Regions from separate parts of the Candidatus Enterococcus lemimoniae genome, predicted to be linked through region 1. Evidence: predicted binding sites of a transcription regulator. Region 1 holds the regulator's gene; each other region holds the start of a gene.
What was found. The regulator NrdR, encoded in region 1, represses ribonucleotide reductase genes. The targets are predictions, from matches to a motif close to ACACNATATATNGTGT.
Positions count from the first base shown of each region.

Region 1 (4,368 bases):
CTTGTTCCCCACGTTGCGTGACAGATAGATGTTTTTCTAACTCTTTTAAATCAAGATTAGAAGAGAAAAAAGTCACTAATTGCTCTTGCATGCGATATTGTAAAATAACACTTAAAACATCGTCACGAATCCAGGATGTCATTGATTCTGCGCCTAGATCATCAATCATCAACACTGGTGATTTTTTAACAGCATCTAGCTTGGGTCCAACCATATCCTTACCGATTGCTTGTTTCATTTCAACTGTAAAGGTTGGGAAATGCACAATAGTCGTCACAAATCCTCGTTCCGCTAAACTATTTGCAATGGCACCTAATAGAAATGATTTTCCTACGCCGAATGTTCCTTGAAGATATAGTCCTTTGTGAAATTCTTTTGGTTCAGAAGTATATTCGTTCAAAAATTTCATTGTTTCAGCCATCGCCTGCGCTCGACCTTGAGAGGCTGTATCAAAACGGCTTAAACTAGCTTCTCGTACATCTTTAGGCATATCCATCGCGCGAACTCTTTTACGAATCTCATCTTCTTTTTGCTTGGCAATCAACGCTTCAGTTGGTACATAAGTAACATCGATATAGTGAAAATTCAAGGTTAATTTCGGCTCATAGCCAGGAGCGATCATTGATGGATCATTCAATTGATATTTACGTTTTTCTTGTACAAACTCATACAGTTTCGAATAGCTTTTACGGATGTCATCATCCGTCAATCGCTCACGATGTTCTTGAATAAATTCTTGGACATCCGTATCTTTTAATACAACATCGACCAGTTCATTATAGCGTTCGTTCATATCTCTGTTTTGAATGATTTTTGACATTTCTTTTCCTACGTCTTCCATTAGTTGCCGCCTCCTTTACTCAGAAAATCTTGAATTTCTTTATCTAATCGTGCTTGTTCTTCCTTCGATAGCTTTTGCTCTTCAACCGGATTTTCTACCCAATCTGGTAGTGTTTCCTGACGAATTGGACGGTTGTTTTGTCCGTAGCGCTGTCTCGTTTGTTTTTGTTCTTTGCCTTTTTTGGCTAACTCACGCACATGATCAATCGCCTTTTCAGGGGAAAAAATACCACTTTGTGCCCATTCATTGGCGATTCGATTAACATAGTCCGCTTTTAGTGTTGGTTGTTTTTGAATATTATAAACATAATTGATCAAGACATTGATCACACTGTTTGGCAGTCCGGATTTACTCACTAAGTATTTAACTAAAGAACGCTCTTGTGGCGTAGTGTAACCACCTCGTTCGTTTTTTAAGGCTTCTAAATAATTCAGCGGAAAATTCTTCTCACTATCCATGATCATTTGAATATCTTGTGTTGAAAAACCATTCATTTTTAATGAGTTGTAACGATATGTTTGCTGATCGTCGGCAGATAGTTCCACTGAATCATTGGTTTGGAATTGGCTGGTCTTTTGTTTTTTATCCGGATCATAAGTACGATACACCGCTCGTTCAAAGTCTTTGACGTCGATCTTACTCGTATAATAATCAAATGATTTAGAACAAAACTCGATCATATCTAATTCTGTGATTCCAAATAAATTGTGGAAGATAAATACCTCTTCCTTAAAACCAGCACTATTATCAGGAAGTTTGATTCCTAAATTTTCAATTCCTTGAACAAAATAGACCCAATCAAAGGTTTCATTGACTGCACTTGGTTTTTTCACAGGTCTTGGATCAGTGAACGCTTGCTCCATCTTACCTAGCTGACCACTTTGTGCAATGATTTGCTCCTCTTTGAACAGATAGATATCTTTAAAACTAGCTGAAATATCTTCAAAACCCGTCAAACTAATAAATTTTGGTTTGAATCGTTCAAATAATTTATCCATCTTTCTTTGTCCAACACTGTTTAAAAGAGTCAGTGACAACACTTCGTCTTTAAAGAAACGTTCAGCCGTTTCAGGATGATTTAAACGATATAAAAAGTAAGTCCCTAGTTCATTATCTTCTTTAACAAAGGTACCTAATAAGCCAATACCTTCTAATTTTTTTCTGGCAGTTTGAATTTCTTTGATACTCATGTCCAACATCGTAATCAGCTCTGCATGAAAAAGTGATTCACTAACACCTGTTTCTGTAACTTCTGATAACAGAGTCAAATATAAACTAAACGCTTTCGCCCCTATTAGCGGTTGATATAAAAGTGTTAAAACAGTTTGTTCTTGGTCAGACAAAGGATAAGCAATAGTTGCTTGAAATATGCTTTTTGGCTGGACTTCTTTCCACTTCTCTTTCAAGGAAAGACCTCCTTATTCATTGGTTGTATCAGCGTTTGAAGACTTTGCTTTATCAACGATTCCTTGCAATTCTTTTAAGAATACACTCATATCTTTAAATTGACGGTACACGCTGGCAAAACGAATATAGGCAATTTCATCTAGATTGACTAAATCTTCCATTACATATTCTCCGACTAGTGTCGTTGAAACTTCATTCTCGCCTAAGCTACGAACACGATTTTCAACATTGTCAACGATTTGTTCCATTTGTTCCATGGCAACTGGACGTTTTTCTGCTGAGCGAATCAACCCGCGTAAAATCTTCTCTCTATTAAATTCTTCTCGGTCACCGTTTTTCTTAATGACTAATAATGGTGCCGCTTCAATCCGTTCAAATGTTGTAAAACGGTAATTACAATTTTCACACTCTCTACGACGACGGATTGCACGACCATCGTCAGCTTGACGACTATCAATTACACGAGAATTATTATGATGACATCTTGGACAACGCATAGCATTCACCTCATTTTATCTAATAATATCTATTTTAACAGTTAATTTTAAGTTTACTTCCTATATTATAACATGAAATGCTTAAGAAACCAGACATTAACGATTACTTCTTAACCATTTTTTTTCATTTGTTTAACGTTTATTTAATAACAGTTTTTTAAATAAAATGAATCAGACTCTCACTGAGCTGGTTATTTCTCTTATCAATTTATCTAAACAAGTTTTAACAAAAAAATGAAAACAAAATCGGCTTTAACATTCGCTGCCTCTCTTGTCTTCATTTATCTGAAAAATAGTTCTCATTACAGATAGAGTAACTAAAAATGATTGTTTAACACCCAATTTTCCACCAATTTCTTAGTTTCTTGGATCGTTTTTTGATTATCAAATACGATATCTGCTTTTTGCTTTTTCTGTTCGATCGATAATTGACTATTTATTCGTTGCCACGCTTCTTGTTCCGTCAGATGATCTCTTTCCATCAGACGATCCAGTTGAATCGTTTCTGGAACATAGACAACCGCTACTTGGTCCATGTCATTTTCATATCCGCCCTCATAAAGCAAGGGAATATCAACAACGACTAATGACGCTTGGTCTTTTTTCTTTTCAATTTGCGATAAGATTGCTTCTCTTAAAAAAGGAGAGAGTAATGCATTTAGTTTTTGTCTTTTTTCTTCGTCTGAAAAAACGAGCGCTCCTAATTTTTTACGGTCCAATGAACGATCTGGCTGCAACATTTCTGTTCCAAACGTAGACACAATTTTAGCTAACCCTGGCCTCCCCACTTCAACAACCTCTCGAGCAATCACATCAGCATCAACAACTGGAAACCCCAGTTCTTTAAAAACCTTTACAACGGTACTTTTCCCTGTAGCAATCCCACCAGTTAGTCCTAATATCATAGTCATCGTTTAGTTCCTCACTTTTAAGGTTTGACACTTCGGACAAAAATGAGTTCCTCGTTGCGCAACTTTGATTTTTTTGATTGGTGTAGCACATCGTGGACATGGTTTCTCCGTTTGGCCATAAACATTTAGTGAAATTTGGAAGGTTCCTGCTTCACCTAGCGCATTTAAGTAGCTACGGATTGTTGTTCCGCCAGCTTCAACCGCTCGGCCTAGGACATCGATGATTGCATAATACAGCCCTTCAACCTCTTTAGGTTTTAATGAATCAGCGGGTTGTTCTGGATGAATACTCGCTTCCCACAAAGCCTCATCTACATAAATATTCCCTAAACCAGTAACTAGTCGTTGATCTAATAATAACGGTTTGATGGCTTTATGATGTTTTTTTAACCCAACTCGAAATTCCTTTAATTTGAATTGAGTAGGAATTGGTTCAGGACCTAAAGCCAAGATACCTTTATAATGTTCACCTTGATTTTTAGGCACTAAAACCATACGACCAAATTTCCGAACATCAAGATAACGGAGTTCAGTTCCATCGGTAAACGTGAAAATCACGTGAGTATGTTTTGTTCGCTCTTCTTCTGGCTTATGAATTTCATATTTTCCTTCCATCCGCAGATGAGAAATCATATCGTAATTCGTTAATTTGAAAATCAAAAATTTGCCACGTCGTTCCATTTTTTCGATTGTTTGACCAATCAACTGTTGC
Region 1 is NZ_CP147248.1:865,821-870,188, forward strand. Features, by position in the region: gene dnaI (primosomal protein DnaI) at 1-841, opposite strand, end outside; gene A5866_RS04230 (replication initiation and membrane attachment family protein) at 841-2,247, opposite strand; gene nrdR (transcriptional regulator NrdR) at 2,260-2,745, opposite strand; gene coaE (dephospho-CoA kinase) at 3,063-3,656, opposite strand; gene mutM (DNA-formamidopyrimidine glycosylase) at 3,660-4,368, opposite strand, start outside.

Region 2 (4,368 bases), 390 kb from region 1:
ATCAACAATCTGTCGACGATTTCAAAAATGGAAAAGATCGTGCAGTTGGCTTTTTAGTTGGTCAAATCATGAAAGCTACAAAAGGCCAAGCCAATCCAGGTGTTGTTAACAAATTACTTCAAGAAGAATTAGCAAAACGCTAGAAAGCAGCGAAAGATGATGAAAAAAGCAAGAGTGATTTATAATCCAACTTCAGGTAAAGAGTTAGTGAAGAAAAACCTAGCTGATATTCTTTCTGTGGTGGAAGAATGCGGATATGAAACCAGTACTTTTGCTACAACTCCAGAAGAGAATTCTGCAAAAAACGAAGCTCGCCGAGTGGCAGAGTTAGGCTTTGACCTAATTGTTGCAGCCGGCGGTGACGGAACGATCAATGAAGTTGTAAATGGGATCGCTCCTTTAGAAAAAAGACCAACAATGGCGATCATTCCTGCTGGAACAACCAATGATTATGCAAGAGCATTGAAAATCCCTAGAGATAATATTCTTAAAGCAGCCGAAGTCATCAAAAAAAATCAAACAGTTAAAATGGATATTGGGAAAGCGCAGGATAGCTATTTTATCAATATTGCGGCAGGTGGTCATTTAACAGAATTGACGTATGAGGTCCCTTCAGAACTCAAAAGTATTTTTGGCTACTTAGCTTATTTAGCAAAAGGTGCTGAAATGTTACCACGAGTGAAACCAATCAAGATGCGCATGGAATATGATGAAGGTGTTTATGAAGGGAATGCTTCAATGTTTTTCTTAGGCTTGACTAATTCTGTTGGTGGTTTTGAAAAGATTGCACCTGACGCGAAGCTTGATGATGGAAAATTCTCTTTGATTATTGTGAAGACAGCTAATGTATTTGAAATTCTACACTTAGCAGCGCTGATGCTAAACGGCGGTAAACACATAGAAGATAATCGTTTGATCTATACTAAGACTAGCCATTTACGTGCAGAAACACTTGAACCAAATAGTCGTATGATGATCAATTTAGATGGAGAATACGGCGGTGATGCACCGATGGAATTTACGAATTTACATCAGCATATCGAAATGTTTGCCAATGCAGATGCTATTCCCTCTAACGCAATCATGGGGTCTGTTTTAGATGATTACGATGATGATTCAGATGAAGAAGATGAATATCTGGAAACAAGTAAAGAGTTTGTCAAAGAAGTAGAACGCTTGACCGAAGAAGACATTGATAATAATGGAAAAATTGGTTAAGCATTTAAAATAAAAAAGAGTATCTAAGACAATTTTGTCTTAGATATTTTTTATTTTGATAGATACAATTTGAAAAATGAAAACAAATAATACACAATATATAGATTATTAAAATTAAAAAACACAATATGTTGTATAAAAAATGTCTCATAATCAATAATTGAGAAGGATTCTCATTGACTTGTGTTTGAAACAGAGGTAAATTGAATAAGTCGTCATCTCTGCAGAAAATGATAAATAGGACAAGTGAGAGGTTTGTTTGGAATGAGTTCAAATTTTATTATCAATGATTTTAAAGGATGGGAGCGAAAGAACTATCTTTTTTTACTTACGATGATTGGTGTACAATTAGTTGCGTTTTTGTTTAACCCTTCTAGCTGGATTACTTTAGTAGGTGGATTATCTGGTATTATTTGTGTTAACCTAATCGCTCAAGGCAAGGCGAGCAATTACATTTTTGGGTTTATAAGTGCATTGATCATAGGGTATTTTGGTTTTAAAACGCGAGTATATGCTGAAGTTTTACTTCAAAGTTTTTACATTATAATGGATGTTACTGGTCTATATGCTTGGTTAAAAGCTAGCGAAGATGGATCTGGGAATGTAACTGACGTGAAAACATTGAAAGGTATCCAGTGGCTGTATGCGGGGTTAGTTTGGTTTGGAATCGGTATGATTGCCTATTTTCTTTTAGGCTTTGTCAATGATGCCCAGCAAACGTTAGATGCCATAACATTCAGTGTTTCGGCAACTGGCATGCTATTGATGATCAAAAGATACCAGTCACAATTTGTATTTTGGTTAGTAGGAAATATTTTTTCTTTAGTCTTATGGTTTAGAGCAGGAACACATGCTGGTGGAGACTATGCTTTGTTTGTTATGTATTGTATGTATACATTTAATTCTATTTACGGTATGATTCATTGGTTAAAATTAAAAAATAAACAATATTAGGTAGGGAGTTCGATGGCAGTGATCGTTTTAGCAGGCACAATTGGTGCAGGAAAATCTAGTTTAACAGAAATTATTTCAGAACATTTAGGATCGGAGGCTTTTTATGAATCAGTGGATGATAATGAAGTTTTACCTTTATTTTATGCAGATCCTAAAAAATATGCCTTTTTACTACAAATCTATTTCTTAAATAAACGCTTTGATAGTATTAAACAAGCCCTTTCTCATGAAAATAATATCTTGGATCGCTCGATCTATGAAGATTCTTTATTATTTCATTTAAATGCAGATTTAGGGAGAGCAAATGAAACAGAAGTAAAAGTTTATGATTCGTTATTAGAGAATATGCTGCAAGAATTGCCATATGCGGCTCAAAAAAAGCGACCAGATTTATTAGTGCATATTAAAATATCTTTTCCAAAAATGTTGGAACGAATCAAAAGACGGGGCCGGATTTATGAACAAGTAGAACAAGATCCAGCGTTATATGATTACTATAAAGAGTTAAATAGCCGTTATGAAACATGGTTTGAAGAATATAATGAGAGTCCGAAAATCCAAATCGATGGCGATCAGTATGATTTTATTGAAAGCGAAGAAGCAAAAAATCAAGTGATTCAACTAATTGAACAGAAGTTAGCTGAAATCCACTAAAAACAATAAGCCAAATTCTAACCTATTTTTACTTCTTTTAGCTGTAGAAACAAACTCTCTATTGCTTTTCTAGCATTTTTTCATTAGAATGGGAGAAGCGCATTAAAGAAGGAGCGACTTATGAATAATTTTCCAGTAAACAAAAATGAAACAATCGAAGTTGATATTATTGATTTGACACATGAAGGAATGGGTGTTGCCAAAGTTGATGGTTACCCGCTTTTTATAGAAAATGCTTTGCCAGGTGAAAAAATTGAAATCAAAGTGCTGAAAGTCGGAAAAAGTTTTGGCTACGGAAAAGTAGTGACGATTTTAAAATCAAGTGAAGACCGTGTACCAGTTAAAGATGCGAATTTTACAAAAGTTGGGATCAGCCCATTACAGCATTTAGCGTATGGTGCTCAATTAACATTTAAAACTGACCAAGTAAAAAATGTAATGCAACGTGTTGCAAAATTACCGGATGTTCCTGTTTTAAATACGTTAGGCATGAACAATCCTTGGGGTTACCGTAATAAAGCACAGATCCCAGTGAGAAAAATTGGGGACAAACTACAAACTGGATTCTTCAGAAAAAACAGTCATGATCTAATTCCTTTAGAACATTTCTATATTCAAGATCCAAAAATCGATGAAGCAGTGATTAAGATCCGTGATATCATGAGACGTTACAGCATCAAACCTTATAACGAATCAGATAACACAGGAAACTTACGTCATATTGTTGTTCGTCGTGGCTACCACACGGGTGAGATGATGGTTGTGTTGATTACAAGAACAGCAAAATTATTCCCAACAAGTAAAATTATTCCTGATATTTTAGAAGCTTTACCAGAAGTAGTCAGCATCGTGCAAAACGTCAATCCGAAGAAAACCAACGTGATTTTTGGGGATGAAACGATTCTATTACATGGTGAAGATAAAATGATCGATACGATTTTTGATTTGAAATTTGAAATCTCATCTCGTTCGTTCTATCAAGTAAATCCGCAACAAACAGAAGTAATGTACAATAAAGTCAAAGAATACGCTGCTTTAACGGGCGATGAAATCGTTGTAGATGCGTATTGTGGAATCGGTACGATTGGTTTAACCTTAGCCAAAGATGCCAAACACGTTTATGGTGTGGAAGTCATTGAAGAAGCAGTGAAAAATGCGGAAAGTAATGCCAAATTGAACGAAATCACAAACGCAACCTTTACTGCTGGTTTAGCGGAAGAAGCACTACCAAGAATGATCGAAAATGACATCAAGCCTGATGTTGTGATCGTCGATCCTCCACGTAAAGGGTTAGAAGCAAGTTTAGTTGAGACCTTGATTGAAACAAAACCAGCACGAATCGTTTATGTGAGCTGTAATCCAGCAACATTGGCACGTGATTTGGCTCTACTTGTTGAAGGCGGTTTTGAAGTCAAAGAAGTCCAACCAGTTGATAACTTCCCACAAACAACACATATCGAGTCGGTGACTCTATTGACAAGGGCGGTGTAATAATGGATACAAAAAAGAAAATGCTTGAATTAATCAAAAAGAAACAAAGCG
Region 2 is NZ_CP147248.1:1,258,042-1,262,409, reverse strand. Features, by position in the region: gene gatB (Asp-tRNA(Asn)/Glu-tRNA(Gln) amidotransferase subunit GatB) at 1-143, shown strand, start outside; gene A5866_RS06080 (diacylglycerol kinase) at 160-1,218, shown strand; gene pnuC (nicotinamide riboside transporter PnuC) at 1,483-2,172, shown strand; gene A5866_RS06070 (deoxynucleoside kinase) at 2,185-2,826, shown strand; gene rlmD (23S rRNA (uracil(1939)-C(5))-methyltransferase RlmD) at 2,947-4,317, shown strand; gene A5866_RS06060 (hypothetical protein) at 4,320-4,368, shown strand, end outside.
Region 2: pnuC (nicotinamide riboside transporter PnuC) is a predicted target of NrdR. The motif match lies at 1,340-1,355, and genes of this name have one in related genera.

Region 3 (4,368 bases), 520 kb from region 1:
GATTTATTTTTTGAAATTCTCGATAGTTTGAAAGTGCTAAGATGTTTATTGGGCTTATGTTATTTTCCTCAGTGTCCTGTCCAATTTTAAGATGAAATCGACTACCCGTCAACTTATAATTCAATTTGACGAGAGAATCTATTTTTGTATCCGTTTTATTTTCGATTACTTGCGCTACTTTCTCAAAATCATCTTGTGCAACAATAAAATCTGTTGGTGCTGTAATATTTACAGAGTTCATCCCAATTGTATAAAAAGAGGCCGCACCACCGATCATCCCTAAGGCAATTGCAATAAAAATTGTCACAAACGATAACGTATTGCCGCTTCTTCTAACATGTTTCTTGGTATTACCTAAGGCTAACATGTTTAAATTTCGATAATAGTTGAACTTATCTTTTCCAAATAGATAGACAACTAAGTTCATTGTATAGTTAAAAAATAAATACGTTCCTACCATACAAATCAACATAATCGCTACTGGTGCAATCAAGAACCCTGCAAAACCAAACACTAATTTCATCAAAAAGGTTGCAAAACGGATCACATTATACGATAAAATATAGCCTGTCAGGATAAACACGATCCCTAAAACACCTAAGCCAATCTCAAGAACAGACAAGTTATTTGAATTGGCCGCTCTTTTCTTTGTTTTACTAAGTAAATCTGAGACTTGATAACGATAAATCAGCCAACTACTTCGAAATGATACTGCCAATAACATAAAAACAAAAACAATCCCTGTTTGTATCATGGATGGAATTGACGCATAGAACAGACTTTCTACTTGCAAAAACATGGCTTTGGCCAAAATCATTGAAAATAATTTAGAAAAAATAACGCCAAGAATCAGACCAGTAACTAATGATATAGCACCCAAAATCAACGTTTCAATAAAAAACAGAAAAGATATTTGTTCTTTGCGCATGCCAATTAAGTGATACAGACCGATTTCTTTTCCTCTTTTTAAAAGAAAAAAGTGGTTCGCAGCAAACATGAATCCTAAAATCATGACTACGACTAAAATACCACCTAAATTCATCGCACTATCGATATGAATCTCTTGTCCAACTCTATTCGTTAGATTTCTATTATAGGTAATCGCATTAAAGCAATAATAGACAACAACAGCAAATGTCATACTAACAAAATAAACAAGGTAATTAAGAAATTGTCCTTTAAAATTTTTCCAAGACAAATTAAAAATCATTCGCTCGGCCACCTCCGCCAATCGTTGCCTGCATATCGATCACCCGATTGAAAAACTCTTTTCTAGAACCTTGACGAACTACCTCTGAAAAAAAGACACCATCTTTAATAAACAAAATCCGATTACAGTAACTTGCAGTATAAGGATCATGGGTAACCATCATGATCGTAGCATCGTCTTGTATATTCATATTCGTCATATATTGAAGTAGTTCTGCAGCTGATTTAGAATCCAAAGAGCCTGTTGGTTCATCTGCAAAAATAATTTTAGGTTTAGTGATCAGTGCGCGTGCTGCTGCTACTCGCTGTTTTTGTCCAACTGAGATTGCATTAGGAAAACTACTTAACAATTGGTCGATCCCTAAAATATCAGCAACATGAGCCAACCGTTGCTCCATTTCTGATAGAGGCATACGATCAACAGCCAATGGCAATAAAATATTATCTTTTACATTTAATGTATCCATTAAATTGAAATTTTGGAAAATAAACCCTAGTTTCTTACGTCGAAAATCGCTGATTTTACCATCGCGCATCTTCAATATATCTTGACCATCTATTCGAACCATTCCAGTCGTAGGCAATGCAATCGTGGAAATCGTATTGAGTAATGTCGACTTACCAGCACCACTAGGTCCCATGATCCCGACAAACTCTCCTTGTTCTACAGAAAAAGATATATTATTCAAAACTTGAACCTTATTGCTTCGGTACCCATATGATTTACTTAAATGATTTACTTCTAAAATTTTTGTCATAGATTTCGCTCCAGTTTATTCGTTATCCTTATTCTACCAATATTTTATCCAACTGAACATCGTTTCCTCTTACAATTAAGTAATAATAAAAAAAGATCCATCAATCATTTATTTTTCCAAGCCAAAACGTTGTGACAATTTCCACAAACCTTTTAGGGAGTTGTTTTCACAGTTTTTTTCATCCCCCACAAACACTATATGTAGTTATTAAAAGGCATTAAAAATTAAATTTCACACTATATATAGTTGAAAGATTCTATTGATTGTTTTATCATAAGGAAGAAATAAATCTATGAGGAGATGTGCAGTAATGATGGATATTAAGCAAGCTAATAATGAAGTGAGTTCTACTGGTTCAGCCTTACACACGATTAAAATCGTTAAAAGAGATGGTCGGCTAGTAGATTTTGATGATCGAAAAATTTATGATGCTTTGATCAAGGCTGAACAAAAAATTCGTGGTTCTTTAGACCCGCTTGCACATGAACGCATTCAAGAAATCGTTGAAAGAATCGATCAAGAAATTTCAGATCGTTTTGCAGAAGATGTCAAAATTTATGAAATCCAAAATATCGTTGAACATATTTTACTAGCAAGAAATGAATATGAATTGGCAGAAGAATATATCAACTACCGCACTCGTCGAGATTTTGAACGGAGTAAAGCTACAGATATCAATTTCACAATCAGTAAATTAATCAACAAAGACCAATCAGTCGTTAACGAGAATGCCAATAAAGATAGTGATGTTTTCAACACGCAACGCGATTTAACGGCTGGGATCGTCGGTAAGTCGATTGGACTTAAAATGTTGCCTCCTCATGTTGCCAATGCACATCAAAAAGGTGATATCCACTATCACGACTTAGACTACCATCCATATACACCGATGACCAACTGTTGTTTGATTGACTTCAAAGGGATGTTGAACGATGGATTCAAAATCGGTAATGCTGAAGTTGAGTCACCTAAATCGATCCAAACAGCAACTGCTCAAATCTCACAAATTATAGCCAATGTCGCCTCTAGTCAATATGGTGGTTGTTCTGCTGATCGTGTGGATGAACTATTAGCACCGTTTGCTGAATTAAATTATCAAAAACATTTAGTAGATGCTAAAGAATGGATCGATGGTGCTGATCGTCAAGATGCTTATGCTAAGAGTAAAACCCAAAAAGACATTTATGATGCCATGCAAAGCTTAGAGTATGAGATCAATACCTTATTCACTTCAAACGGACAGACTCCATTCACTTCTTTGGGATTTGGATTAGGTCTAAATTGGTTTGAACGCGAGATTCAAAAAGCGATTTTACAAATCCGTATCAAAGGTTTAGGTAGTGAACATAGAACAGCAATTTTTCCTAAATTGATTTTCACTTTAAAACGTGGTGTTAATTTAAACGAATCAGACCCAAACTATGATGTGAAACAACTTGCATTAGAATGTGCTACAAAAAGAATGTATCCTGATATTTTAAATTATGATAAATTAATCGATTTGACAGGTAGTTTCAAAGTCCCGATGGGTTGTCGTTCTTTCTTGCAAGGATGGAAAGATGAAAATGGCGAAGAAATCAATGTCGGCCGTATGAATTTAGGGGTAGTCACTTTAAACCTACCTCGAATTGCAATGGAAGCACAGGGAAATGTTGATAGATTCTGGACACTTTTAGCTGAGCGTTTAAATACAATGAAAGATGCTTTAGTCTATCGTGTTGAACGTTGTAAAGAAGCCACACCAGCCAATGCACCGATTCTTTATATGTATGGTGCATTTGGTAAACGTTTGTCTCGAAAAGAATCTGTCAATGAATTATTTAAAAACAAACGGGCAACTGTTTCACTAGGCTATATTGGTTTATATGAAGTCGCTTCTGCTTTTTACGGCGGAGACTGGGAAACGAATCCTGAGGCGAAAGACTTTACACTTGCGATTTTAAAAGACTTGAAAGCTCATGCAGATGACTGGGGCAATGAATATGGTTATCATTTTAGTGTTTATTCAACACCAAGTGAAAGCTTAACTGACCGTTTCTGCCGCCTAGATACTGAAAAATTTGGAATTGTCGAAAATATCACAGATAAAGACTATTACACAAACAGTTTCCATTATGATGTACGTAAAAATCCAACACCATTTGAAAAACTAGATTTTGAAAAAGATTATCCACAATATTGCTCTGGCGGTTTCATCCACTATTGCGAATACCCAGTCTTACAACAAAATCCGAAAGCTTTGGAATCTGTTTGGGATTATGCCTATGATCGTGTTGGCTATCTAGGAACTAATACACCGATCGACCATTGTTATGAATGTAATTTCGAAGGAGATTTCCACCCAACAGAACGCGGATTCGAATGCCCACAATGCGGCAATCACGATCCAAAATCATGTGAT
Region 3 is NZ_CP147248.1:1,389,847-1,394,214, forward strand. Features, by position in the region: gene A5866_RS06660 (ABC transporter permease) at 1-1,210, opposite strand, end outside; gene A5866_RS06665 (ABC transporter ATP-binding protein) at 1,200-1,967, opposite strand; gene nrdD (anaerobic ribonucleoside-triphosphate reductase) at 2,278-4,368, shown strand, end outside.
Region 3: nrdD (anaerobic ribonucleoside-triphosphate reductase) is a predicted target of NrdR. The motif match lies at 2,201-2,216, and genes of this name have one in related genera.

Region 4 (4,368 bases), 660 kb from region 1:
GGATGGAAAACGTTTAGGTAAGCAACTCCAGCACCTTGACGTTGACCTAATTGATTAGAATAGCTAAAGCTATCTTCGAACAATTTCATAACAGGAACCACGCCACTGGCAGCACCTTCGTATCCTTTGATTGGAGCGCCTGCTTCACGCAAGTTCGCTAGTGTGATTCCCACACCGCCACCAATACGTGATAATTGTAAGGCTGAGTTGATTGAACGACCAATGCTGTTCATATCATCGGTTACTTGGATCAGGAAACAAGAAACAAGCTCACCACGACGTTTGCGTCCAGCATTCAAAAAAGAAGGGGTTGCAGGTTGGTAGCGTTGATGGATCATTTCATCAGCTAAAATCAACGCTAGTTCTTCATTGCCATCAGCAAAGTACAAAGCATTGAAGGCCACACGATCTTCATAGCTTTCTAAGTATTCAGTTCCTTCGTTGTTTTTAAGCGCGTATTGTGAATAAAACTTGTAAGCTGCCATAAATGATTTAAATTCAAATCGTTGTTCATCAAGAAATGTATATAGTTGTTCAATAAAAGCCATAGAATATTTGGCGATAAATGCAGTTTCTAAATAATCATTTTCAATTAAATAATTGATTTTTTCTTCTATAGTATTGAAAGTTCTTGTATTAGGAAGAACATTCTCATTGAAAAATGCTTCTAGTGCTTCTTTGTCCTTATGTAAAGGGATTTGTCCATCAATAGGACGGTTGATCTCATTATTCAGCTTAAAATAGCTGACATCTTTAATTTCTTTTAGACTCAAGTTCACTCACTACTTTCTTAAAGGATTCTACATCTTCGTTCGTGCCGCTAAATTCAAAAGCAAAAACCATAGGAACTTTATACTCGCGGGCTATGTCTTTGGCAGTATACACAAATAATTCTGCAAAATTAAGATTGCCGCTGCCGGCCACGCCTCTTAACTGTTTCTGATTACTTTTGTAATCAAGAAAATCGTTCACTACTTCAGTGATTTCTTGGTCATAAGTAGGAACGACGAGGACAAAAGGCTCATTTATCTCAAAAAAAGGATCCGCAGGCTCAATCTCATAAGCTGCTAAATCCAATTTTTTAATGAAGCGTCTGGTTTGTCCGGTGACAGTAAAATAAACGATTTTCATTTTAGCTAGCCAATTGTTTTAATTGATCAGGACGGAATCCTACAACTGTTGTAGCATCAGAAGTGATAACCGGAACACTTTGGAATCCTTGTTCTTTTAACCAATCGATTGCGTCTGGTTGGATATCGATATTTACTTCTTCAAATGCTATATTATTCTCGCTCAAAAAGCGTTTTGCCATTTTACATTGGATACAATTATTTTTAGAAAAGATTTTTACGTTCATTTTTAATTCCCCCTCAATTAGTTTACTTCACTAGTATAAATCTCTCAGGGAAAAAGTCAACACTTAGGCACTACATATTGTGGTTATTTTTGGATGGAATACCATGTTTTGTGTTTTTGAAAGAAATATGAAAGCACGTATTCTCTAGATTTGAGCGGCTATTCTTGCTATTTTAGCGTTAAAAAAAGAAATTTATTAAAATTTTCATCGGAAATTCTAATTGGCGAAACACAAGATATAGTGGTCGATTGATCTAAGATACACTAATCAAATTTAGTTACTTAAGCGCAGAAAATATTATCTTACTATAGGTAGAAAGAAGATTGATTTAAGTCTCACAAACAGGTATACTTAATGAGAACGATTATCAATATCATTGATGATTAAAATGAAACTTTTTCACAAATGGTTAGCGTGGTTGTTTTTATATTGAAAAGTACAAAGTGAAACGTCGTTATCATATAGTGGTATTTAGAATGGGGAGGGTAATCCAATGTTGACATTGGCACAAGCAAAGTTAAACAAGGTTTATACAATTGAAGAGATTCAGGCAGAAGGTTTTGCGAAGAAGCATTTGAATAATCTTGGTCTTGTGCCAGGTGGAAAAGTCGTGTTGGTAAATTATTCGAGTGAGAATGGAATTGTTTTGTTACACAATAGCCGAATTGCGATCAACCTATCTGTATTGAAACAGATTATTATAGTAGAAAAAAGTATTGATGAAGAAAATTGGGTGTCTCTCGACCAATTAACAATTGGGGAGAAAGCTCGTGTAATTGGTATTCATGGGCAAGGAGCGGTTAAAAGACGGTTGATGGATATGGGACTGACAAAAGGTGTAGATTTACTTGTTAGAAAAATGGCGCCATTAGGAGATCCAATCGAAATCAATTTACGTGGTTATGAATTGACATTAAGAAAAAATGAAGCAGAACTAGTCTTGGTACAGAAAGAGGGAGTATAGGATGAAAGAGCAACATATTGCGCTGACAGGAAATCCGAATAGTGGAAAAACAACAGCATTCAATGCACTGACAGGTGCCAATCAATATGTAGGAAATTGGCCAGGTGTTACTGTTGAACGAAAAGAAGGTAAACTGAAAAAAAACAAACAAGTAACGATCCAAGATTTACCTGGTATTTATTCCCTTTCTCCTTACACTCCAGAAGAAGTCGTTGCCAGAGACTATTTACTGGGCGGTGGACCAGATGTTATTGTCAATATTGTTGATGCGACAAACTTAGAACGAAACTTATATTTAACAACACAATTGATGGAAACAGGTATTCCAGTTGTGGTTGGATTGAATATGATGGATATTCTGGATAAAACAGGTAGGAAAATCAATATTGAAAAACTTTCTTATGGTTTAGGTGTGGATGTATCTGGTGTTAGTGCTTTAAAAAATCGAGGACTGGATGAATTAGTAAAAAAAGCAGTAAAAGCTGCTGAAATTTTTCCTCCAGAGTTGAACTATCCAACGTATGATAATCGTTTAGAAGCAGCATTAAATGAAATCATGGATGTTTTAGGAAATAATGTGCTGGCAAAACAAGCACGTTGGTATAGTATTAAATTGTTTGAAAGAGATGCTAGGGTTCATGAAGAACTTGAGTTAAGTGAACACCAACAAAAGGAAATAGAAGAAATCATCAAGATCACTGAACAAATCTTTGGTGATGATAGTGAAGCGATCGTGATCAATGAACGTTATGAGTTTATCACGCGTTTGACTGCTCTATGTGCAATTGAAAAAAATGAAATTACATTTAGTACAAGTGATAAAATCGACCGAATCGTAACCAATCGTTGGTTAGCCTTACCAATTTTTGCACTGATCATGTGGTTTGTATATTATTTAGCGATTCAAACTGTTGGGACAATGGGGACTGACTGGATCAATGATGAATTATTTGGAAATATTGTGCCGACAACGGTTGAAGGACTATTAGCAAGTTGGCATGTAGCCCCGTGGATGCAAAGTTTGATTTTAGACGGGATCATCGCTGGAGTTGGCGCAGTCTTAGGGTTCTTACCGCAGTTAGCCGTTTTATTCTTATGCTTAGGCTTTTTAGAAGATTGTGGTTATATGTCAAGAATCGCTTTTGTGATGGATCGTTTATTTAGAAAATTTGGTCTATCAGGAAAATCTTTTATTCCGATGTTGATTGCAACAGGCTGTGGTGTACCAGGAGTTATGGCGAGTCGAACGATTGAAAATGAAAAAGATCGTAAGATGACGATTATGGTTACTACATTTATGCCTTGTTCAGCGAAATTACCGATCATTGCCTTGATTGCTGGGGCCTTTTTTCCAAAAAGTAGTTGGGTATCGCCATCCGCTTATTTTATTGGGATCGCAGCGATTGTGTTATCAGGGATTGCATTAAAGAAGACGCGTTCATTTTCAGGTGATCCAGCACCATTTATCATGGAATTACCAGCGTATCATATGCCGCAATTGCGTGGCGTTCTCCGTCATGCCTACGATCGTAGTAAATCATTTGTGAAAAAAGCCGGAACAATTATTTTTGTGATGAGTATCATCATTTGGTTTACATCTACGTATACATTTACATTACAAGAAGCGGCTGAAGACCAAAGTATTTTGGCAAATTTGGGTAAAGTCATCGCACCACTATTTGCACCACTTGGCTGGGGCACTTGGCAAGGAGCTGTTGCGACGATCACAGGCTTAGTTGCAAAAGAGAATGTGATTGGTACATTTGGTATTTTGTTTGGTCATTTAGGTGAAGTATCAGAAGATGGCGTGGAAGTTTGGTCTGCATTGCAGGGCGCGTTTACACCCGTTGCAGCCTATTCATTTTTAGTCTTTAACCTATTATGTGCACCATGTTTTGCAGCAATTGGTGCAATTCGTAGAGAAATGGGTGATTGGAAATGGACTTGGGGCGCGATCGGTTATCAATGTGGCTTAGCTTATGTAGTCAGTTTCATTATCTATCAGTTTGGGCATGTTATCTTTGAAAATGGCCAATTTGGTGTAGGA
Region 4 is NZ_CP147248.1:1,522,634-1,527,001, reverse strand. Features, by position in the region: gene nrdE (class 1b ribonucleoside-diphosphate reductase subunit alpha) at 1-773, opposite strand, end outside; gene nrdI (class Ib ribonucleoside-diphosphate reductase assembly flavoprotein NrdI) at 754-1,131, opposite strand; gene nrdH (glutaredoxin-like protein NrdH) at 1,133-1,357, opposite strand; gene A5866_RS07370 (FeoA family protein) at 1,851-2,321, shown strand; gene feoB (ferrous iron transport protein B) at 2,323-4,368, shown strand, end outside.
Region 4: nrdH (glutaredoxin-like protein NrdH) is a predicted target of NrdR. The motif match lies at 1,586-1,601, and genes of this name have one in related genera.